Regions from separate parts of the Ruminococcus bovis genome, predicted to be linked through region 1. Evidence: riboswitches for the same ligand, from Rfam matches in the RefSeq annotation. Region 1 holds a riboswitch; each other region holds the start of a gene.
What was found. A riboswitch is a leader RNA that binds a small molecule or an ion and turns the genes downstream of it on or off. The one in region 1 is predicted to bind S-adenosylmethionine.
Positions count from the first base shown of each region.

Region 1 (8,124 bases):
TAGCCGATTACCTTAATGTAGATAGAAGTGCATTGTCCTACGAAATCAGCAAAATGCAAAAAGAAAACTTCTTCATCAATACAAAAAATCATTTTCAATTACTTATATAAAAAGACCTACACAAAAGCATTACGCTAATGTGTAGGTCAATTTTTTATAATTTTAAATTATTTACAAGCCTTATTAATGCAGTTAATAGCATTTAGACTTCTAGGGTAACCAATATATGGAACACATTGTAAAACAACTTTAATTAAAAATTCTTTGTCATTGCCCATATTCATATTGCCTTTTGAATGTGCAATAAGCTGAGGTTCACAACCACCTTGAGCAGATAAGAAACAGAAAGTAATCATTTCTCTTTCTGCAAGAGTAAGACCTTTTCTTGTGTAGTAGTCACCAAAGCAATTATCAGCTAACCACTTGTTGATAGTACCTGCTTTCCAGGCCTCATTCATATGTTCACCAAAGATAGTAGCTTGAGCTTCAATACCTTTTTCAAGTCTGTCTTCAAGTGTAGTAGTACATTGACTTTCAAGTGGCATCTCAATATTTCTTTCAGCAAATACTTCATTAGTAATGTTTAAGAAGTTAAGAGTTCTGCCATAACCAAGATAGTCAGTAGCCTGATATACAACTTCTTTAATTACAATAGGACTAACTTTGTCATCAAGTGCTTTGCCTAGCATTTCTCTGTATGCATCAGTACCTTGACAACCGATAAGTGTTGCAAGAATAGCCATATATCTAGTCTTAGTGTCTAGACTTTCTTCAGCATTTACAACTTCATCAAATGCAAAATGATTGAATCTTTCAATATATTCAGGATCAGTAATCTTTAAGTTCATATTATCACCTTATAAACTTTCTACCCAGTTTTTGATTTCATCATCAGAAATATGGTTCATCATTCTACCCTTATCCCATTTTGTGCTACTGTCACATAGAGGCTTTAGTACATCAACAGTTCTACCTAGACCACTGCCACCGGAAGTAGCAAATGGAATTACTTTCTTGTTGGAGAAGTCATAACTTTCTAGGAAAGTATCAATAATGTTAGGAGCAACATACCACCAAATAGGGAAGCCAACAAAAACTTCATCATACTGTTCCATATTTTCAACCTTAGATTTAATTTCAGGTCTAAAGTCAAGATGGTCCTTTTCATAAGTAGTCCTACTTTTCTTGTCCATCCAGTCTAGGTCTTTACTTGTGTATTTTTCAGTAGGTTTAATTTCAAATAAATCAGCATTTGCAATATTAGCAAGTCTTTCTGCAACGCTTTTTGTAACACCACTTGCTGAAAAATAAGCTACTAATTTCTTACTCATTTATTTTTCCTCCAATTTGTTATATTCTTCATCACTAACTTCTTCACACCACTCATTGGAAGTTTCTTCACCGGGAACTTCTACTGCAATGTGTGAGAACCAGCTGTCTTTCTTAGCACCATGCCAATGTTTAACTTCAGGTGGAATTGTAATAACAGAGCCTTCCTTTAGTTCAACTGCATCTTTGCCTTCTTCCTGATACCAACCTTCACCGGCAGTACAGATAAGTAGTTGTCCACCACCACTCTTAGCGTGATGAATGTGCCAGTTGTTTCTACAACCCGGTTCAAATGTAACATTAGCTAGGAATACTGCTGTATCCTTAGGATTAGTTAGTGGATTCAAAAATGAATTACCAACAAAATACTTTGCAAAAGCATCATTAGGATTACCTGTGCCAAATTTGTTGGCTTTGTCAAATTCTTTCTTATCTAAATACTTCATTTACTTTTCCTCCTGTCTGATAAATAACTTATTATATTATTCCTTATTTACATTATATATCCTTAATAATACAATGTCTAATACTTAAAATTAATTGTTAGTTATGCCTTTTAGGTATTGTTCTATAAACTCAATAAATGTTGATGTAGCAGTAGAAAATATACAGTCTTTCTTCCAAATTAACACAGTTTCACTTTCAATTTTAGGACTGAAAGGAACAAATTTTAAACCATCATATTTACAGTTAAGTTCTATTCCTACAACACAACTTTCTGTACTTTTGCCCATCATAGCTTGATTGTATATTAAATTACCTTTTCCCACAATCATATTACCACTGCTTTTACCTAGCCAACTGTTTACTTTTTGTTGCATAAACTTGTTCATAGATACAATCATAGGAAGATTTTTTAAGTCCTTAGGTTCAACAAATTCCTTGTTAGCTAATTCACATTCTTCACAAATGTAAACACCCCAAAGTTCCTTAACAGGCATAGTAACATAGTTATATTTGTCTATATCAATAGGAGTTTGTACAAGTCCAATGTCAAGAAGTCCACTTTCTATTCTGTCAAAAACACTGTAACCGTTGCCACTATGTAAGTCAAATTGTACAAGTGGATATTTCTTCCTAAATTCAGCAATAATATCACCTAAAATTTTAGAAGACAAAAATTCCCCACAACCAATATTTATTACACCTTCAAGTTCCTTTTCATTGTAAGAAAGTTCCTTGACTGTCTTATCGGCTAAGGATAAAATTTCCTGTGCTCTTCTTTTAAGAATTAATCCATCCTCAGTTAAAGAAATGTTGTGATTGTTTCTTATAAATAACTTTGTGCCTAGTTCTTTTTCAAGTTGAGCAATTTGCCTTGATAGGGTAGGTTGAGTTATATGTAAAAGCTGACTTGCTTTAGTAAAATTTTTTTCATTAGCAATAACTAAAAAATAATTCAAAACTCTAAGTTCCATATTTATCACCAAATTAATTATAACATATTGTTAAATAATAAGAAAGACAGTATAGAAACAATTACGCTATACTATCTTTCTTGTGTAAAGATATGATTAATTTAGTAGATGTTTAGTGTAAATAGATTTATTCATCAATGCTTTTCTTTGCCCAAGAGGTAACTTTACTTTCAGAATTTTCTGACTCAGCACCATGAATAGCAAGACCTGCTTTAACATTAGCACCAATACAAATTTTCTTTAAGTCGTTTACTGAGTTACCAAGACCACTACCCTCATGTGTCATTAAAGGCAATACATTTTTACCGTTAAAATCTAACTTCTCAATAAGAGAAAATACTGCCATAGGGTAAGTACCCCACCAACATGGACCACAAATAAAAATGTTATCATATTCTTCAATACTGTCAAGATACTTTTTTAGTTCAGGTCTTGCATTGCTATTGAATTCATCTTTTGCCTCTTTAGTACATTGAGTGTAGTTTTCTGAATATTCATTTACAGTTTCAACTTCAAATAAATCTCCACCAACTGCATTACTAATATACTCAGCACAAATTTCAGTATTGCCTTTCTTAAGGCTTACAATATTTCCATTAACATAATTCTCACCTTTTCGTGAATAATAGATGATTAAATTTTTACTCATAAAGATTCCTCCAAATTTACAAATTTACTCTACATTTTAATTATATTTAAAAAGTACCTATAATTCAATTCTTTATACTTATGTAAATAATAAGTATAACTTATTAATTTCTTCTTGACATATATAAACTAAAGTGTTATTATGAAACTACCATAAAGAGTGCGTGAGGGAGTAAGCCCTATGATCGCACACCAACCTACCAAAAGGCAAGGTGGTAAAGCTTAACCGATGGTGTGTATATATTTAGTCTGGTCAACATCTATCGGTAACGATGGGTGTTATTTTTTTACCTCTCTTTGTGGAATTATTACTCAAAGGGAGAATTTTTTATGTCAAGAATTAAAAACTTATTAGCAGAAAATGAAGGAAGAATCTATGTTTATCTTAAGGACAATTCAGTAGCAAATCAGTTTATGATTGATGCCGAAAGTGAGGGCTTTACTTTTAGTGATGGAAAGAAGCCAACTGAGAGAAAACCATCTGATATTATGGCAGTTAATAGGAACAACACAATTAATTATGTTGGTACAGTAGGTCATATTGCCTATCAATCAACAGACAAAATTGGGGAAGAACCACTTATCAAGATTGATTACAGTGAAGTACTAAAACAATCAAAGTAAAATCAATATGTAAAACAGAAAGGCTGATACCACTTAGGTGTCAGCTATTTCTGTTTAAATAAAAATTATAAGTACAAGCAAAATGCCAAATTCATTGAATAAAATGTACTAGTAATTTGGAGGTGGTGTTGTGCTGGAATTTATAAATTTTTTAGGTCAGTATATTTTTACCTTTATTCTTCACATATGTGGTAACGGAAAATTCCCTAAACCATTATCGGAAGAGAAAGAAAAGGAATACCTTCTAAAGTCCAAGAATGGCGATATTAAGGCTAGAAATATTTTAGTAGAACATAATTTGCGATTAGTAGCACATATTATTAAGAAATATTATGCAGTAAATGTTGACCAAGATGATTTAGTTTCAATCGGTACAATAGGACTTATTAAAGCCATAAATACCTTTGATATGGACAAAAATATAAAACTCAGCAGTTATGCATCAAGGTGTATTGAAAATGAAATTCTAATGCATTTTAGAAATTTGAAAAAGTCCTCACAAAATGTTTCTCTGGAAGATGCAGTTGATATTGACAAAGACGGTAACACCCTAAAATTAATGGACTTACTTTCTATTGATGATGACTTTGCAGATAACTTAGATAAAAAGCTAAATCTCCAAAAGATTAATAAGTACCTAACTGAAACTTTAACAAAAAGAGAATTGCAAATAATTAACTTAAGATATGGACTAAACGGTAGTAAACCACTAACCCAAAGAGAAGTATCATCAATTATGAATATTTCAAGATCATATGTTTCAAGAATAGAGAAAAAGGCTTTAGAAAAATTAAAAGAAAGGTATGATAACAACTGATTATTTTAAGCGAGTAAAGAGGAATTATCCTAATTACTCGCTTTTTCTATTGACAAAATAATTATGTGGGATTATAATATAACAGTGTTATATAACAATGTTATATGAGGTGTGGTATGATAAATAAAGATAATGGAACACTTGAAAATATTTTAAATGCAGGTAAGGAAGAATTTTTAGAAAAAGGTTTCTTGTCTTCATCATTAAGAAATATTGTAAAGAAAGCTAATGTAACTACCGGTGCATTTTATGGTTATTTCTCTAACAAAGAGGCCTTGTTTAGTGGTCTTGTTGAAGAACAAGCAAAAACAGTAATGCATATGTTTATGGAGTCACAAGAAGAATTTGACAATATTCCTGACGAAAATAAAAGAGAAAATATGGGCAGTTGTTCAGGAGATTGTATTTCTAGATGTGTAGAGTATATTTATGATAATTTTGATATTTTTAAGTTAATTATCTGTTGTTCACAGGGTACACCATATGAACACTTTATTCACAATATGGTGGAAGTGGAAGTTGAGTCAACTTATAGATTTATAGAAGTACAAAGAAAACTAGGTTATGAAGTACCGGAAATAGACAAGAAACTTTGTCATATTCTTGCAAGTGGTATGTTTGGTGGAATGTTTGAAATTGTAAGACACAATATGCCAAAAGAAGAGGCAGTTGTATATGTTAAACAACTTAGGGATTTCTATACTGCAGGTTGGGAAAAAATTATGGGGTTCTAATACCCTATATTTTTTACATATAGGTTAGCTACAACTAACTAATTTTTAGGAGGGATTTTATGAAAAAGAAATCAAATCTATCAACCCTAATAGAATATGCAGGGAAATATAAAGTCCTTACATATCTTTCATGGGTACTGTCGGGTATTAGTGCATTAGTAGCATTAGTTCCTTTCATTTATATTTGGAAAATTATCAAAGAAATTCTTGATAATATTTCTGACTTAAAGAATGCTGAGAACCTTGCATATGATGGTTGGATGGCAGTTATTTTTTCTGTACTTGCTATACTTATTTACATAGGTGCATTAATGTGTTCCCACTTATCAGCCTTTAGAGTACAAGCAAATTTAAGAAAAACTATGACTCACCATATCACAACATTACCACTAGGCAAGATTGAGTCTTTCGGTAGTGGTAAATTAAGAAGTATTATTAATGAGTCTAGTGGTGCAACAGAAACATATCTTGCTCACCAATTACCTGATATGGCAAATTCTTTCGTAACACCTATTGCACTATTATTTATGTTATTCTTCTTTGACTGGAGATTAGGTCTACTGAGTCTTATACCGGTTGTGTTAGCCTTTGTTATTATGGCGACTATGACAGGTAAAAGAATGCAGAAGAAAATGGAAGAATACCAAAATGCCCTTAATGATATGTCCAATGAAGCTGTCGAATATGTAAGAGGTATTCCTGTTGTAAAGACCTTTGGTCAGTCAGTATTTTCATTTAAAAGATTTAAGGGTGCTATTGACAGATATAGCAAATGGGCAATTTCATATACAAAAGAATTGCGTATGCCTATGACAATTTATACAATGCTTATTAACGGTGTGTTTGCATTTTTAATCAGTGCAACTTTGTTTTTCACAAGAGATACTATTACAACAGAGTTTATCCTAAATTTAATTTTCTACATAATCATTACACCTATTATTTCAGTAACATTGACAAAGACAATGCATGCAACTGAAAATAATCAAATTCTAAATGATGCAATGAATAGAATTAACTCTGTATTAGAGTTAGAACCTCTTTCATCATCAACTACTCCACAGTCACCTAAGGATGGTTCAGTTCAGCTAAAGAATGTTTCTTATAGCTATGATGGAAAGAAAAAAGCATTAAATAATGTTAGCCTAAAAATTAATTCAGGTGAAACAGTAGCATTTGTAGGACCATCAGGTGGTGGTAAATCTACTTTAGCAAATATTATTGCAAGATTCTTTGACCCTAATAGTGGTGAAGTTTTAATCGGCAATATTAATTCAAAGGATATTTCAAAAGAAGAATTGATGAATACAGTTTCTTTCGTATTCCAAAACAGTAGATTAATCAAAGGTACTATCTATGACAATGTAAAACTTGGCAAAGAAGATGCCACAAAAGAACAAGTGTTGTCAGCATTAGAAAAAGCTCAGTGTATGGATATTATAGATAAGTTACCTAACGGTATTGATACTTTAATAGGTACTAACGGTATTTATCTATCAGGTGGTGAATGTCAGAGAATATCTATTGCCAGGGCAATATTAAAGGATAGTCCTATTGTTATTCTTGATGAGGCAACTGCCTTTGCTGATCCTGATAACGAAACAAAAGTACAACAAGCATTTAACACACTTTCAAAGGGTAAAACAGTTATTATGATTGCCCACAGACTTTCAACAGTTATTAATGCTGACAAAATCTTTGTTATTAATAACGGTGAAATTGCAGAAAGTGGTTCAAGTGAAGAATTAATTAATTCTAACGGTATCTTCAGTAGTATGTGGAAGAACTATCAAACCTCTGTAAATTGGAAAGTTAAGAAGGAGGTAGTAAAATGATTAAGAAAATTCAGAAGAAATATGCACTTTCTCATAAAGGTGCAGTCGATTTAGTAAAGGGTATATTGGCTTGTACATTACAGAATATTGTTTTTATGTTGCCGGTAGGTTTGCTTTATCTTTTAGTAGATGATTTACTAAAGGGTAGTATTAGCCAAAGCCATATTGTATTTTATATAGTAGGTACAGTAGTAGCACTTCTCTTAATTGCTTTATCAACTTATTTACAATATAATTGTACATTCCTTGCTACTTATGTAGAAAGTGGTGTAAGAAGAATTACTTTAGCCGAAAGATTAAGAAAAATTCCACTTTCATTTTTTGGTAAAAAAGATTTAGCAGACTTAACATCAACTATTATGGCTGACTGTACATATCTGGAAACTGCTTTTTCTCACTTTATCCCACCACTATTTGGTGCAATTATTTCTACTACATTAATTGCAATTAGCTTATTTTTTGTTGATTGGAAACTTGCTATTGCCTCATTGTGGGTATTACCTATTGCTTTCTGTATTGTTTTGTTTTCATCAAAAATTCAGCAAAAGCTAAATAAAAAGTCTATGAAAGCAAAGATTGAATGTGCAGACGGTATTCAAGAATGTATCGAAACTATCCAAGATATTAAGTCCAATAATGCAGAAGAAACTTATCTAAAGGGACTTGATAAGAAAATTGATAATGTTGAGAAACAAGCAATTAAAACCGAATTCGGTACA
Region 1 covers NZ_CP039381.1:2,185,093-2,193,216, forward strand. Annotated here, with positions in the region: gene E5Z56_RS10270 (Crp/Fnr family transcriptional regulator) at 1-110, shown strand, start outside; gene E5Z56_RS10275 (carboxymuconolactone decarboxylase family protein) at 168-848, opposite strand; gene E5Z56_RS10280 (flavodoxin) at 858-1,331, opposite strand; gene E5Z56_RS10285 (cupin domain-containing protein) at 1,332-1,775, opposite strand; gene E5Z56_RS10290 (LysR family transcriptional regulator) at 1,866-2,747, opposite strand; gene E5Z56_RS10295 (flavodoxin) at 2,875-3,396, opposite strand; SAM riboswitch class I at 3,544-3,674, shown strand; gene E5Z56_RS10300 (hypothetical protein) at 3,726-4,019, shown strand; gene sigK (RNA polymerase sporulation sigma factor SigK) at 4,150-4,836, shown strand; gene E5Z56_RS10310 (TetR/AcrR family transcriptional regulator) at 4,953-5,570, shown strand; gene E5Z56_RS10315 (ABC transporter ATP-binding protein) at 5,630-7,405, shown strand; gene E5Z56_RS10320 (ABC transporter ATP-binding protein) at 7,402-8,124, shown strand, end outside.

Region 2 (8,124 bases), 830 kb from region 1:
TAATCTTTGTATGTATGATTGCTGTTTCTCTACTTGCATCAATTATCGGTGCTAGATTTTCTAAGGATATTAGAAGTCATGCATATAACCAAATTATCAACTTCTCAGCAAGTGAATCAAACAAATTTAGTAATGCATCCCTAATTACAAGATGTACAAATGATATTCAGCAAATCCAGATGGTTATTGTAATGATGCTAAGAATGATTATCTATGCTCCAATCTTAGGTATCGGTGCATTACTAAAGGTAACTAATATGAGTTCCGGTATGGTATGGGTTATTGCATTAGCAGTTGGTGTTATCCTTGTACTTGTTGCAACACTAATGACAATAGCAATGCCAAAGTTTACTGCACTTCAAAAGTTGGTTGATAAGGTAAACCTAGTATCAAGAGAAATTCTTACAGGTCTACCTGTTATCAGAGCATTTAGCCGTGAAGACCACGAAAATGAAAGATTTGATGATGCAAACAAAACTCTTACAAAGACTAACCTATTTGTCAACAGAGTTATGGCAATTATGATGCCGGCTATGATGTTCATTATGAACGGTACAACAGTACTTATTGTTTGGGTTGGTGCTAATGAAACTAATGCAGGTAATATGCAGGTTGGTGACATTATGGCATATATCCAATATACAATGCAGATTATTATGTCATTCCTAATGATTTGTATGGCAAGTATTATGATTCCGAGAGCATTTGTTTCAGCAAAAAGACTTGGTGAAATTTACGATACAGAAATTACAATCCACAACCCTGAAAACCCTAAGCAGTTTGAAGAAAAGCAAAAGGGTGTTGTTGAATTTAAGGATGTAACTTTTACTTATCCGGGAGCAGAAGAACCTGTACTAAAGGATATTAGCTTTACTGCAAAGCCTGGGGAAACTACTGCTATTATCGGTTCAACAGGTAGTGGTAAGAGTACACTTATCAACCTTATCCCAAGATTTTACGATACAACTAAGGGTTCTGTTACAGTTGACGGTCAAGATATTAAGGATGTTAAATTAACTGATTTAAGAGATAAAATCGGTTATGTACCACAGAAAGGTATGTTATTCTCAGGTACTATTAAGTCCAACATTGCTTTTGCAAATGAAGACCTACCAATGGAAAAAATTGAAAAAGCAGCAGAGATTGCTCACGCAACAGAATTTATCAATGAAAAGCCTAAGAAATATGAAACACACATTAGCCAAGGTGGTACTAATGTTTCCGGTGGTCAAAGACAGAGACTATCAATTGCAAGAGCTATTGCAAATGAACCTGAAGTGCTAATCTTTGACGACAGTTTCTCAGCACTGGACTTTAAGACTGATGTTGCAGTAAGAAAGGCACTTAGCGAAAATATTAAGAATAGCACAATCCTTATTGTTGCTCAAAGAATCAGCACAGTTCTAAATGCTGAACAGATACTTGTACTTGACAACGGTAAAATCGTTGGTAAGGGTACACACAAAGAACTACTGAAAAACTGTCAGGTTTATCGTGACATTGCAGAAAGTCAGTTGTCAAAGGAGGAATTACAGTAATGCCTATGCCTATGGGAGGACCTAGAGGTGGTAGAGGTCCACAAGGAAGAATGATGGGAACAGCTAAAGCAAAAGACTTTAAGGGTTCTATCAAAAGCCTTTTTAAATATATCGGCAACTACAAGTTTGCCATACTCATTGTTGTAATTTTCGCCATTGCAAGTACAGTTTTCAATGTTATAGGACCTAAGATTTTAGGTAATGCAACAACAGAACTTTTCAACGGAATTATGAGTAAGTATTCCGGTGGTTCAGGTATTGATTTCGGTAAAATTGCCGGTATCTTAATCGGACTGCTTTGTATCTATATTACAAGTTCAGTTTGTGGTTTTGTTCAGAACTTCCTAATGAGTACAGTAACTCAGAAGGTTGGTTATAGATTAAGAAGAGATATTTCATACAAAATCAATCTTCTTCCTATGAACTACTTTGACAGACACCAAACAGGTGAAACACTATCTATCATCACAAATGATGTTGATACTCTTTGCACAAGTTTAAACCAGGTTGCAACTCAGGCAGTAACATCAATTTCAACAATTATCGGTGTGCTATATATGATGTTTAGTATTAACTGGATGATGACACTTATTGCCTTAGTTATTCTACCGGTTGCACTAATCTTTATTTCACTTATTTTCAAGATTTCTCAGAAACACTTTAGAAATCAGCAAGATTACCTAGGTCATGTTAACGGTCAAGTTGAAGAAACAATCAGTGGTGTTAACATTGTTCAGGCTTTTAACACAGTTGACAGAAATGTTGAAGAATTTGAAAAGTCCAACAATATGCTTTATAAATCAGCATGGAAGAGCCAGTTCTTCTCAGGTTTAGCAGGTCCTATTATGCAGGTAATCGGTAACTTAGCTTACGGTGCAATTGCAGTGCTTGGTGGCTACCTAGCTATTCAAGGTACAATTACAGTTGGTGACATTCAGTCATTTATTCAGTATGTAAGACAGTTTACAATGCCTATTCAGCAACTTGCTCAAGTAAGTAATATGATTCAGCAAATGACTGCATCAGCTGAAAGAATTTTTGAATTTATCGGTGAAAAGGAAGAGTCACAAGAGGCTGAAAACCATTGCAAAAAGCCTAACGGTGAAAATGTTACTGTTGATGAAATCACAGGTAATGTAACATTCGACCATGTAAAATTCGGTTACAACGAGGACAAAATTATTATTCACGACTTCTCAGCTAAAGTTAAGCAAGGTCAGAAGATTGCTATTGTTGGCCCTACAGGTGCAGGTAAAACAACAATGGTTAAGCTACTGATGAGATTCTATGACCTAAACGGTGGTAGCATCTTAGTTGATGAACACAACATTAATGACTTTGACAGAAGAGAACTAAGAGAACTTTACGGTATGGTTCTTCAAGATACATGGCTATTTAAAGGTTCAATTATGGAGAACATTCGTTACGGTAAGTTGGATGCAAGTGATGAAGATGTTGTAAAAGCTGCAAAGGCTGCTCATGTTGATGACTTTGTTAAGCACCTACCTGATGGCTATAATATGGTTCTAAATGAAGAAGCATCTAATGTTAGCCAAGGTCAAAAGCAGTTATTAACTATTGCAAGAACAATTCTTGCCGACCCTAAGATTCTTATTCTTGATGAAGCTACTTCTTCAGTTGATACAAGAACAGAGGCATTTATCCAAAAGGCTATGGATAACCTAATGGAAGGCAGAACAAGTTTTGTTATTGCTCACAGACTTTCAACAATCAAGAATGCTGACTTAATCCTATTTATGAAAGATGGGGACATTGTTGAACAAGGTACTCATGAAGAACTACTTGCAAAGGGTGGTTATTATGCAGACCTATACAACAGTCAGTTTGATAAAGTATCTTAAAAATTTATCACTTTAACACAAAGGGAAGTTACAGTTTCTATGTAACTTCCCTAATTTTTTCAAAAAAAGAACACACAATAACAGTTGAAGTAATCACAAAAATGTGATATATTTGATTAAAGGAGTTGATAGTATGGCAAAAAAAGGTACACACGGCTATTTTGAAGATGAAAACAAAGAAACATCTTTTGATGACTTCAAAACTGATATGACTAACATTGATGATGAAGTTGACAAAATCTTAGCCGAACAAAGAAAAGCAAAACAACAGATTGACTTCTTTAGTGATGAACCTATTGATAATAACGAAGATGAATATGTATTTGACAACAGTTCTTCAAGAGAACTAAAGAGCAATAGCCCTAGAAGAAATACATATGCTGAAAATATAGAAACTGAAGAAGTTACACCTGAAACTAAAGAACCACAGGGCAGTTACTCTGCTGATACTAACGATAGTGGTGAAAGCAGAAGTAACAGAAGTTCCGGCAGTTCAGGTAGCAGAAGTTCAAGCAGTAAAAGTTCCAAAGGTTCTAAGGACAAAAAGAAAAAGTCTAAGAAAAAGGACAGAGGACACAGTAGCCACGATAGTCACATTAGTCACGAAAGTCACAGCAGTAACAGAAGAGATAACAGTAAATCAAGTGACAGAAAAGCTGAAAAATCTTCTAAGAAAAGTGACAAAAATAAAGGCCATTCCGAAAAGAAAAAGCATACAGGACTAAAAACATTTGTTGTTATCATTATTATCCTAGGTGCTTTATGTGGTGGTGTTTACGCTTACTTTGGACACATTCCAACTAAGGAAGATATTCAAAACCTACTACCTATGTCAGACAGTGCAGAACCTACTTCTTCCACTTCAATCCACGAAACACTTGTTGCAATTACTGTTTCAGGTGATACAGTAACATATAACGGTGAAGTGCTAAGTAGTGTTGATGAATTAAATAACAGATTGTCAAAGGAAACAGACCCTACAATATCTCTAATCAACAATGATGCAAATGCTTCTACATACAACAAGGTTGTTGAAATTGTTAACAACTACGGTGGTAACTTTGAAACAATGGATGATGACAACACAAACCCATCCATTAACACAGAAGAAAACTCTACTGAAGAAAATACTACAGAAAGTGTAGCAGAAAGCACAACAGAACCTACTTCTGAAAGCACTTCTTCAGCAGAATAACTGACAATTTATTCCGACAGTTGACATTATATTTACTATGTGTTACACTATGAAGGTAGAAAAATTAAATATTTTCTTATCAAGAGCGACTGAGGGACAGGCCCTATGAAGTCCGGCAACCTGCGAAAAGCAAGGTGCTAATTCCTGCGGTATAACCGAAAGATGAGTATTAAGCCACCGTCTTTCACGGTGGCTTTTTTTGTGGTAAGAAATATAAGAAAAGGAGTATAGATATGGGAAAGTATTTATTTACATCAGAATCAGTTACTGAAGGACATCCTGACAAAGTTTGTGACCAGATTAGTGACGCAATTCTTGATGCAATTTTTGAACAAGACAATATGGCTCATGTAGCTTGTGAAACAACAGCAGTTGCCGGTATCGTAAACATTATGGGCGAAATCAGTACAACTGCTAAAGTTGATTATGAAGCAGTTACAAGAAATGTAATTAATGAAATCGGTTATGACAGAGATGAACTTCTATTTAACGGTCATAACTGCAAAATCAACAATATGATTACAACACAGTCACCTGACATTGCAATGGGTGTTAACGAAAGTTACGAACTAAAAGACGGTGAAGAAGACAAGTACAATCAGTTTGGTGCAGGTGACCAGGGTATGATGTTTGGTTATGCTTGTGACGAAACAGAAGAACTAATGCCACTAACTATTTCACTATCTCACAAACTGGCTAAGAAGTTAACTGAGGTTAGAAAGAACGGTACACTAAAGTATCTTCGTCCTGACGGCAAAACTCAGGTTACTGCTCTTTATGAAGATGGCAAGGTTGTTAGCATTGACACAGTTGTTATCTCTACTCAACATGATGAAGATGTTACACTTGAACAGATTAGAAATGATTTAATCAAGTATGTTATCAAGCCAATTATCCCTGAAAACCTACTAACAGATGACACAAGAATTCTTGTAAACCCAACAGGCAGATTTGTTATCGGTGGTCCTGCCGGTGACTCAGGTCTAACAGGCAGAAAGATTATTGTTGACACATACGGTGGTTATGGTCGTCATGGTGGTGGTGCATTCTCAGGTAAAGACCCAACTAAGGTTGACCGTAGTGCTGCTTACTATGCAAGATATATTGCTAAGAACATCGTTGCCTCAGGTATTGCTAGCATATGTGAAGTACAACTTGCTTATGCAATCGGTGTTGCAAAGCCTGTTTCAATTATGGTAGATACTTTCGATACAAGTAAGTATAGTAATAGTGAAATAGCAAATGCTGTTAAGAAGGTATTTGATTGCCGTCCGGCTGCTATTATTGAAGAACTTAACCTTCGTAATACTAAGTTCCTACCTACTGCTGCTTATGGTCATATGGGCAGAACAGACCTTAATGTTAAGTGGGAAGATACCGATAAGGTAGAAGAACTAAAGAAAGCATTAGCATAATTAAATTACTTATAACTTTTAAATTTTTATAATCCTAAGCCAAGGCTACTAAATAGTCTTGGCTTTTCTTATACAAAAAACGGCTGATACAATAAAGTATCAGCCTTAATTTTTCGTTTATATTACATTTTTATAATTGCTATTAAGATTGAGAAGTAGTGAAATGCACTGCCAAGTATAGTGAAAATATGCCATATGGGATGGAAGTATTTCACCTTTTTAATTACATAAAACACAATACCAACAGTATAAATTATACCACCAAGCACAAGAAATAATGCAGAAAGGAAAGGTACTTTTGCAATCAGTGGCTTTATGGCGAAGATAATAACCCAACCTGTAGCAATGTAACAAACAAGAGAAGGAATCTTTGCCTTTTCCATATTAATTGAATTTAGTGTTATGCCGATAATTGATGCAACCCACACAACAGAAAACAGTATCCAACCTGTAACACCACCAAGAATATACAGAGTAATCGGTGTGTATGTACCGGCTATAAGCAAAAATATTGTGTTGTGGTCCATTATCTGAAAAAAATGCTTTACCTTTTCATTTGTAAATGAATGGTACAGTGTACTCATTGTGTAAAGAATTATCAGTGATGCACCGTAAATTGCCGAACTGACAACTGCCAATGCATTTCCGTATATAACCGAAAATACAAGCAAAACAACTGTACCTGCTATGGACAAACAAGCTCCCACACCATGGCTGACAGAAGAAAAAATTTCTTCCCCTAATGTGTATTTCCTTTTGATTTTTCCCATTAATTAATCATCTCTATTCTTTATTTTTGTAGCCAAGATGTTTTACTGTGTTGCTATATTATTCTTTCGCTAAATTGTATTTTTCTAAGTTGTGTTATTATATTTGTTTCTTATAAGCTATATTACTATGTTATTTAGCTAAGTTATAATATTCTGTTTCCTAAATATTATTATCCATTATCTTCTCAGTTTTATCAATATGTATCCCTATGCAATTTATCCCTTTTAGCTATATTGTTATGCATATTTAGCATTATAAACTCTTTATCTTTATCTATGTAACTAAACCGATAATATGTTTTTATATTTTATGGTAAAGGGTTATAAATAATAATACAATTTAGTTTTTCAATTTCAATTGTGGGTTATAATAATTTATCTCTGCGAATTAGGGCTTTCAATTTTGTTTCTGTATTACGATAAATTAGTTTTGCAAATTTGGGTTTGTCTTTTAATTTTTATTGAGTGTAAAGTAAAATTTCTTTTAAATTCAATCGGCTATAAAGAAAAATTTATAGTAAGAATATGCACCTAAAATAATATAAAAACTATGTCTCACAGTTGTAGGGGACATCATTGATGTCCCGTTACAAACTAGCCTCTATATTGGCATTTTGTCCTTTGTAAATAATTGTAATTTTAAATTTCATCATAGGACAAAAATCCCATAGGTATCACACTTTTTTAACGGGCGAACGATGTTCGCCCCTACGACTGTGAGCCATAATATGATATAAAAATTGATACTGCTTATACTACAAAATATCGTTATAATATAAATTGTGTAACCACATAATTTACAGTTCATACAATGACATAGTTTACATTTTTTACAATACTACATCCCCACAAACCCTAATTTATCATTCTCAACTTTACCAACAGACAAAATTGAAAAACCCAAATTTATAAAACCGGTTTTTATTTACAAGAATTAAAAAAACTAATTCAATAGGGTATACAGGCACAATATTCTTTTACAAATAAAACAACATCATAAAAATGAAAGAATTTTCCGTAATTTTTGTATGTGATGTAAAAAAGAAGTGACCTAATTCTTTAAATTTTGCTAAATTACCACTTTACAAGTTTAGCGAAATAAAGTAAAATAGGTAGGTAAGTTTGAAATGAATTTGTAAAGGAAGTATTATTATGAAAAAGTTATTTGCATTTTTAGTTTTAGGCTTAGGTACTTTGTTGGCAATTAATAATAGAAGATATAAGAAAATGGTTTCCAACAATAAAAAATAAAAAAGTAAAAGAGGGTACAACAATGAAAAAAGTATTAGCATTAGTATTATGTGCAGTTATGGCTGTGCTTGTTACTGCTTGTGGCAGTTCAAG
Region 2 covers NZ_CP039381.1:575,185-583,308, reverse strand. Annotated here, with positions in the region: gene E5Z56_RS02815 (ABC transporter ATP-binding protein) at 1-1,538, shown strand, start outside; gene E5Z56_RS02810 (ABC transporter ATP-binding protein) at 1,538-3,400, shown strand; gene E5Z56_RS02805 (hypothetical protein) at 3,534-4,595, shown strand; SAM riboswitch class I at 4,669-4,764, shown strand; gene metK (methionine adenosyltransferase) at 4,829-6,010, shown strand; gene trhA (PAQR family membrane homeostasis protein TrhA) at 6,133-6,780, opposite strand; gene E5Z56_RS02790 (transporter substrate-binding domain-containing protein) at 8,054-8,124, shown strand, end outside.
Region 2: it holds a riboswitch for S-adenosylmethionine, as region 1 does, so the genes downstream of both, metK (methionine adenosyltransferase) here and E5Z56_RS10300 (hypothetical protein) in region 1, are expected to answer to the same signal.

Region 3 (8,124 bases), 990 kb from region 1:
GCCCTCAATGATCTCGATGTGGAGCGCTATGAGGCGAATATCCTCGGCTGCACAAGACAATTCCGCTATTCCCCACACAATACAAATACCATTGATATGGTACTATCCGTGAATGGTATTCCCGTTGTATCTATTGAACTGAAAAACCAACTTACAGGGCAAGATTATCAATGTGCAATCAAGCAATATAAAAACGATCGTAGCAGTAAGGAGTTTTGTTTCCGACTTGACCATCGCTTCCTCGTATATTTTGCTGTTGACCTTTATGAAGTCTGGATGACAACGCAACTCAAAGACGGAAGCACCTATTTTATGCCGTTCAATCAAGGCTCAAACGGAGCTGGCGTTAGTGGTAGCGCAGGCAATCCTGAATACCCTGATGGATATGTAACACATTATCTTTGGGAAGAAGTCTTGCAACGGGATTCACTTATGGATATCCTCTACAGATTTGTTTCTCACGTTAAGGAAAAGGATGTAGATACAGGAAAAACAAAAGAGAAACTGCTGTTCCCACGTTATCATCAATATGATGTGGTGCGTAAAGTTCTTGCCGATGTAAAGGTTAATGGTTCTGGAAACAATTATCTTATCCAGCACAGTGCCGGTTCGGGCAAATCAAATTCTATTGCGTGGATTGCCTATCGTCTGGCTTCTATTCACGACGCAAATGACGAAGGGATATTTGATTCCGTTATCGTAGTAACAAACCGTGTCGTACTTGACGGGCAGCTTCAGGACACAATCAACAGCTTTGAGCACAAGGTTGGTCTTGTGGAAGCGATAGATGATAAAAAGAATTCCCACAGCCTTGCAGAAGCAATTAACGATGGTAAAAAAATAATTATCAGTACGGTTCAGAAATTCTTGTTTGGCTACAAGGATATGAATAGTTATACGGGTAAAAAGTTTGCAATCATCATTGATGAAGCACATCAGGGACAAAGCGGCGAAAGTGCAAGAATGCTCCGCAGGAGCCTGATAGATCTTGGTGTAGCTATCAAAGATTATGCCGAGGAGCAGGAAATCAACATAGAAGATGTTGATCTGACAGATGAGTATATAAACGCAGTAATCGGTCAGGGTAGACACGCAAATCAGTCTTTCTTCGCTTTTACAGCAACGCCAAAAGGTGAAACTATTGAGGTTTTCGGAACGCCTTACACCAAACCTGACGGTACTCCGGGTAAACGTCCATTCCACGTCTATTCTATGAAGCAAGCTATAGATGAAGGATTTATCCTTGATGTATTACAGGACTATACCACTATCCGTGAAGCGTTCAAGCTTGTAAAAGTATCCGAGGATAATCCCGAACTAATTGAAGGAGCGGCTTCAAAAGCACTATTCAAATATTATAAGAAGCACGGATATACAATTACGCAAAAAACTGAAATGATTATGTCTAATTTCCTTGCTAACGGCAGATTTCAAATTGGAGGGAAAGGTAAGGCAATGGTGGTTGCAGATAGCCGTGCAAATGCGGTTCGTTATTATCTTGCAATCAAGCAATATCTGAAAGACAATCCAGTGGTTTCAGCAGGATGTGATGTTATGATTGCTTTTTCAGGAGAAATCACGCTTGAAGAAATGCCAACGGAAAAGCCTTTTACAGAAGCGACTATGAACCTTGATGAAAACGGAAAGTATATCACAACTGATAAAAAGTTCCGAAAAGTTTTCCACAGCAATCAATACAATATCCTTGTTGTTGCTAACAAGTACCAAACAGGTTTTGACGAACCGCTGTTACATTCAATGTACATTGATAAAAAATTAAAAAGTGTCGCAGCAGTACAGACGCTCTCTCGCTTGAATCGAACTTGTTTTGGAAAGACAAGCACTTTTGTCCTTGATTTTGAGAACACCGAAGAGGAGATCAAGAAGGCGTTCCAACCGTTTTATGAGGAATCTTCTATGGAGGGTGAAACAGACCTGAATGCTGTTTATGATTACAGAAATAAGCTGCACGATTATATGCTGTTCAACTATGATGATGTAGAAGAATTCAACAACTTTATGTCAGGACAGTCCGGAAAAGGTCAAAATGCTGCCGCTCTCGGTCAACTTGCTGGTATGTTTAGACCTGTTATAGACAGATATAGAGAGCTTTCTGAAGATGACCAATATGATGTTCGTGATTACCTCCGTAAGTTCACAAGGACTTATAGTTATGTCACTCAAATTGTCAGACTTCACGACAAAGACCTTTTTGCTGAGTATCTCTACACTTCAAACCTTCTGAGGTTATTGCCTAAATCGGGAAAAGACATCGTTGATATAGACGATAAGGTCAAACTTGAATATGCAAATCTTAAAGAAACGCATACAGGCGCAATAATACTTGATGAAAAGAAAGTTGTCTGGACTCCAAGCGGGACATCGGAACCTAAAAAACCTAACAAGAAAAAGGATACATTGCAGAGTATCATAGATAAAGTGAACGAGCGCTTTGACGGTCAATTCACCGAAGCAGACAGGGTTATAATTGAGGGCATATATCGAATGTTTATGGACGATAAGGACGTTAAAAAGTTCAAAAAATATGCCAACGATAATAGCACTGAAATGTTTGTGAATTCCCTTTTCCCTGATAAATTCAAGGAGATTGTTACACAGTGTTTCCTTGATAACAACGAATCTTTCCAGAAACTGTTTAACGATCCTGAATTCTATCAGAAAGTACAGGACGTTATGGCAAAAGAACTATATAAGACACTGAGAAAAGATTAAGCATATAAACACAAAACTAAATATTTTTTGCCTATATAGAGTGCGTGAGGGACAAGCCCTGTGACCGCACACCAACCTACCGAAAGGCAAGGTGGTAATGCTTGAATGATGGGTGACTATAAATACAAGCGCCTATCAACCGATGGGCGCTTTGCTCTGCTCTCTTTTGGTAATACAATATATTCAGGAGGATTCTTATGTCACACACAATTAAACAACTTTCCCAAATGAATGGCAGAGTGTATGTGTATTTTAAGACAGCCGATCTTTGTCAACAATTTTTGAATCAAGCTGAACAGGAAGGTTTTGCTTTCCAAGATGGCGTTAAGCCAACAGAGCGACACATAAGCGATGTGATCGCAGTCAATAAAGATTATACCATCAACTATGTAGGAACTGTTGGTCACATAGCTTTTGGTAGCAATGTCCAAAAAATTGGAAATGAAAGCCTAATACGCATTGATTACGCGGATTTCATCCGATGATAGCTTAAGCCGTGCTATGATATATTTGTAGCACGGCTTAATTCTGATCATTTGTATATAAAATATATATTCACCTATTGGATTTTAAATAGATTTGTGATAAAATAATATTAATTATATGGTTTTGAGGAGAGCTAAAACAATGGCTAAGAAAATCATAAAAATCACATATAATCCATATGACAATCATATCAAGTTTATTATCTCACTTGATTCTGGTAAAGTATGGCAGGAGCTTGCTGATACATCTGAACTCTTGAAATATCAGAATCAGGAATGTGTCTTTTCAAATTGTGTAGAAGATATTGTTAGCTACATCAATCAGTACCAGAACAGTAGCTTGGAAGGACTGTGTATACAATTTGTTGGCACAGGCGATGATTTTTCGATACTTGAAGAAGTAGTTAAGAGCGAGAATAGGAATTCTAACAAAAAAGGTAAGATACTAACTGAATATGTAGGAGTGTATAAATCGGCGGATGAATCAATCGAAATAATACGTTCTGCATATAACAGAATATCAAGTGAATTTGAGGACTACCTTCCCGGAAATAAAAAGTATGAAACTAATACCAGTTATGCAGAGATTGGTGATTTAATCAACCTATTTACTGCTACAGTTAGCAGCGATATACCAATTTGCGTGATTGGTACTTATAGCGTCGGTAAATCGGCGTTTATCAATGCTATAATCGGAGATGAGATACTTCCAAGCAAGGTTGATCCCTGCACAGCTAAAGATGTTAAAGTTGAAAGCGGAACAGAAGTTTCCTTTAGTATTGAATACAAGGGAGAGCCGATTACATACGTTATTAATCCCGGTCATATTGAATCTCGTGATGAAGAGTCAGAGTTTGCTGAAGAATTCAGAAAAGCTATTTGTGAGCATTGTGTTTTTTTAGGTAAGAATTCAAATGAGATTCTTCACGATATTCTGATTGCGCTTAATGAGAGTGAGAAAACGTTTCCTCCAATTGCTGATGTAGGCTGGAATATTTCTATTAGGCTTCCGTTTGTAAATTCTATTCTTAAACAAGATAAGTGTAAAATCATTATTTTTGATACGCCCGGAAGCAACAATAGCGATATTGATCAGCACGCACATAGAGAGTCCCTTGAAAAGATGATGGGTAAACAGACCAATGCCCTTCCGATATTCGTTATGGATAGGAATCAAGTTATTTCAAACGATAATAACGAGGTAAAAAGTCTGCTTGATGAAAACAGGAAGGGATTCTCAAATCCTAACTGTCTTATTGTGTTCTCAAAAGCAGAGAATATTCCAACTTCTGCCTTTAGTCAGCCAATACCACCGGCATTTCTTAATTGGCATGGAAAGGCTACTTTTTTGTATGTCTGTGCTGTTGGTGCTATTGGAGAGAAGAAAAGAGATGAAAGATGGCTTGATCCGGAATATCAGGATGGATATAAGGATTGGAAGCTGAAATATAACAGTGATCACAGAACACTTCCGAGTCATAATATAGTTCCCTGCGGAAGGGTGATGGATACGAATACACGTGCATTGATTAGCGACGAATTGTACGCAACAGGTATCCCGTCTGTTGAAGATGAAATCAATTACTATGTTCAGAGATATGCAAATTACAAGAAATGCGTGAGCGGAAGTAAACTACTTCAAAACGCATTGCTACTGGCAAAGAAACAGCTTAAAGACCAGAAAAAAGAACTGGCAGAAACTAAAGATAAGAAAGAGAAAGAACAAACCGCCAAAAGGAACGAACTGATAAAGGCTATTGATGGAGTAAAAATCAAAACCATTAATATTCAGTGTGTGATTGAAAAATATCAAACAATTTTGGAAGATTATTGCTCTACGGTTTTACCTGAAATTCAATCTATTTGGGGAGAAGCTAAAAAATCTAAGAATCCAACAAAATATGTTGAGATGCATTTGCAGACACATTGTATGGAAGGTTTGTTTCTAAAAGCTTATGAAGGAGAAACCGGAATCCAGAGAGAAATAGTCAAGATTCTATCAGGGTGCGCTAATGATTACAAGGCAGAACTGCTTAGAATCGTCAAAGGTGAGGGCAGCAGTTTGTCAGAAGATGCTCTGGAGGAGCTGAGCGAAATTTTTAATTCTATCAATACTCCAAATTTTGTGGAAGTGGGTATTAATGGGAACCAGCTCTTCAACCTTATCGCACAGATACCTTTTTTCAGAGAACAATTTGAAAAGATGTATATTGAGAGTATTGCCGAAAGCATTTGCAAACAGCTAAAGCACCAAAAAGGAGGTCTATTTAGGAAGGATAGGCTTGGTTTATTCGCAGAACAATGTATTCAGCAACCTGTACAGGCGTATTTTTCTCAACTTAAGACTTGGCAATCTACTCATATTGACAGAATCAAAGAGACGTTAGATAAAGATAATTATATATTGAGTCAGTATGATGCTTATATCATAGAGCTTGAACAGCAAATAGAAAGACTTGAAAATAGACTTAACAATCTGACTGATGTGGAGGTTATTCTTGGGACTGTGCTAAATGCCCAAGAGTTGGAGGTAAGCTTATGAGTGAATTGAATAGTTCGATTTTGAAACTTTCCAGAAATATTTGTTCGGGTAAGTGTGGCGTTGAGAAAACCGAAGCTGTGATAAAAGATCTTGAAGCAAAGTTTGGTGACTGGGATATGCCAGTTGAACTTCCAGATGGTTCAAATATGACGAAGGAGCAGCATTTGAAAGCCCTTTCAGATACCATTAATTCGGGAGTGTTTTCAAAAGATGCACTTCGGACAATGGCGTTGTTGTCTGAGGAAATCTATTCAAGCAAAAGCAGATTCAGTGGGAAGAAACTATTGGTCATAGGCGGTGTAGTTGGCTTTGTAATTGTTGTCGGCATTGTTATCATCGTGACTATAAGAGGTGCAAAATGAATCAAAGAAAAAAGGAAATAACGAACAAACAAACCTATGTGGCTCCGGTCGATTCGGATGAAGTACAAAAAGTGGTCAATGAAATGATTGGTCAATGCTCAGCATCAGTGTTCAAGAATTATCTTCCATATATTTCGAGAGCATATGATGTAAAGTCTCTCGAAGATTCAATAGCGCCCGAGGAAACAGTTGCCTTTTTTGATATAACAAAACTTGTTATAGAGGAAAAAGACAAGATGGTAGAAAAGTTGAAGAATGTATATCATTTATTGGCATACTCAGACAAAAGTCTTGCTCTAATCATCCATAGAAAACATGATGGTTGCCAAATTGGACTTGCGGTGGGTAAATGTCAGGATTCTGAAGCGGCTACAAAAATGGCTGAGAGCTTACAAGATGCGTTAGTTGGGAATTTTCCGGGAACATCTTGTAGTGAGGTTCTTTCTTATACGGATTCTGAAGATTGCATCTTCCAAGCGCTGAATGAGTCTTCTTTCTTTAATGAAAATAATATATCTAATTATAATTCTATTGCTGTAGTATCAAACATTGCTTCTCAGTTTTCAGAGGACTATATCAATCAAGGGATTGAAAAAGTGATTGATGGTATTGTTCCGGCTGAAAACAAGGAATATACTATGGTTATTTTGGGCGAAGCTTTGAATAATGAGATGTTGGAAAGAAAAAAGCGTGAGCTGTACGCTATCTATACTGGATTAAGTCCGTATTCAAAACGAACCGAGAATTGGAATTGGTCAAAAAGCCAGAACTGGAGTAAGAACTGGAATGCAGGGCTTGCTTTTATTGTAAGTCTTGGTGGCGGCAAGAACAAAAGTGAGTCTGAAAGCGAGTCTTCTGGAACATCCGTAGAGATTAATCAATATGCAGTGACTCATACTCTCGAAATTATAGAAAAGCAAATGGAGCGTCTTGAAAAGTGCGAAGCGCTGGGGATTTGGGATATTGCAACTTATGTTTTTTCTCCTGATTGTCAACTTGCCAGTGAAGTGGCTCATATGTATATGTCTCTTACACAAGGCAATGAATCTTTCTATGAAAAACCGTCAATCAATGTTTGGAATTCGCAACGAAACGAGAAAAAGACTAAAGAAGCAGTAAGTGCTATTGCAAAATGTGTTCGGAAAATCGTCCATCCGACGTTTATAAAGAAACCTGACTATAAAGATAATTATGCAGAATATTGGGCGAATGAAGTTACTCCTACATCTATTATTTCCGGAGCAGAACTGGCTCTTGCAATGAATTTGCCCAAAAAGTCAGTGCCGGGATTATCACTGATAGAATGCGCTTCTTTCGGAAGAGAAGTATTATCATTTGATAAAGAATATTCGGGTGATGTTCATATTGGAAAAATACACCATATGCATCATAACGAAAAAAAGAATGTGGACTTGAATAAGAATTCGATCTCCTCTCATGTTTTTATTACTGGTTCAACTGGATCTGGAAAAAGCAATTCGGTTTACACCATTCTCAATGCGCTCAAAACAACCTTTATGGTAATAGAACCTGCAAAGGGAGAATATAAATACGAATTTGCAGATAATGTTAAGGTGTTTGGTTCAAATCCACAGATGAGTGCACTTCTAAGAATCAATCCTTTTTCCTTTAATAGAGGAATCCATGTTTATGAACATATAGATAGATTACTGGATGTCTTTAATGTTTGCTGGCCTATGTATGCAGCTATGCCCGCAGTTTTAAAGGATGCGATAATAAAAGCATATGAGAACTGCGGATGGAATCTTATTACATCAACGAATGAGAAGGGTGATATATTTCCAACATTTGTTGATATATGCGAAGAGATTGACAGTATCATTAATAGTTCAGATTATTCTGATGAGAACAAGGGCAATTATAGAGGATCACTGAAAACAAGATTAAATTCTCTTACAAATGGCATTAACCAACTGATATTTTGTAATGGTAATCTATCAGATAAGGATTTGTTTGAACAAAACACGATAATTGATCTTAG
Region 3 covers NZ_CP039381.1:1,193,994-1,202,117, forward strand. Annotated here, with positions in the region: gene E5Z56_RS05615 (type I restriction endonuclease subunit R) at 1-2,733, shown strand, start outside; SAM riboswitch class I at 2,762-2,848, shown strand; gene E5Z56_RS05620 (hypothetical protein) at 2,931-3,218, shown strand; gene E5Z56_RS05625 (dynamin family protein) at 3,361-5,760, shown strand; gene E5Z56_RS05630 (hypothetical protein) at 5,757-6,122, shown strand; gene E5Z56_RS05635 (ATP-binding protein) at 6,119-8,124, shown strand, end outside.
Region 3: it holds a riboswitch for S-adenosylmethionine, as region 1 does, so the genes downstream of both, E5Z56_RS05620 (hypothetical protein) here and E5Z56_RS10300 (hypothetical protein) in region 1, are expected to answer to the same signal.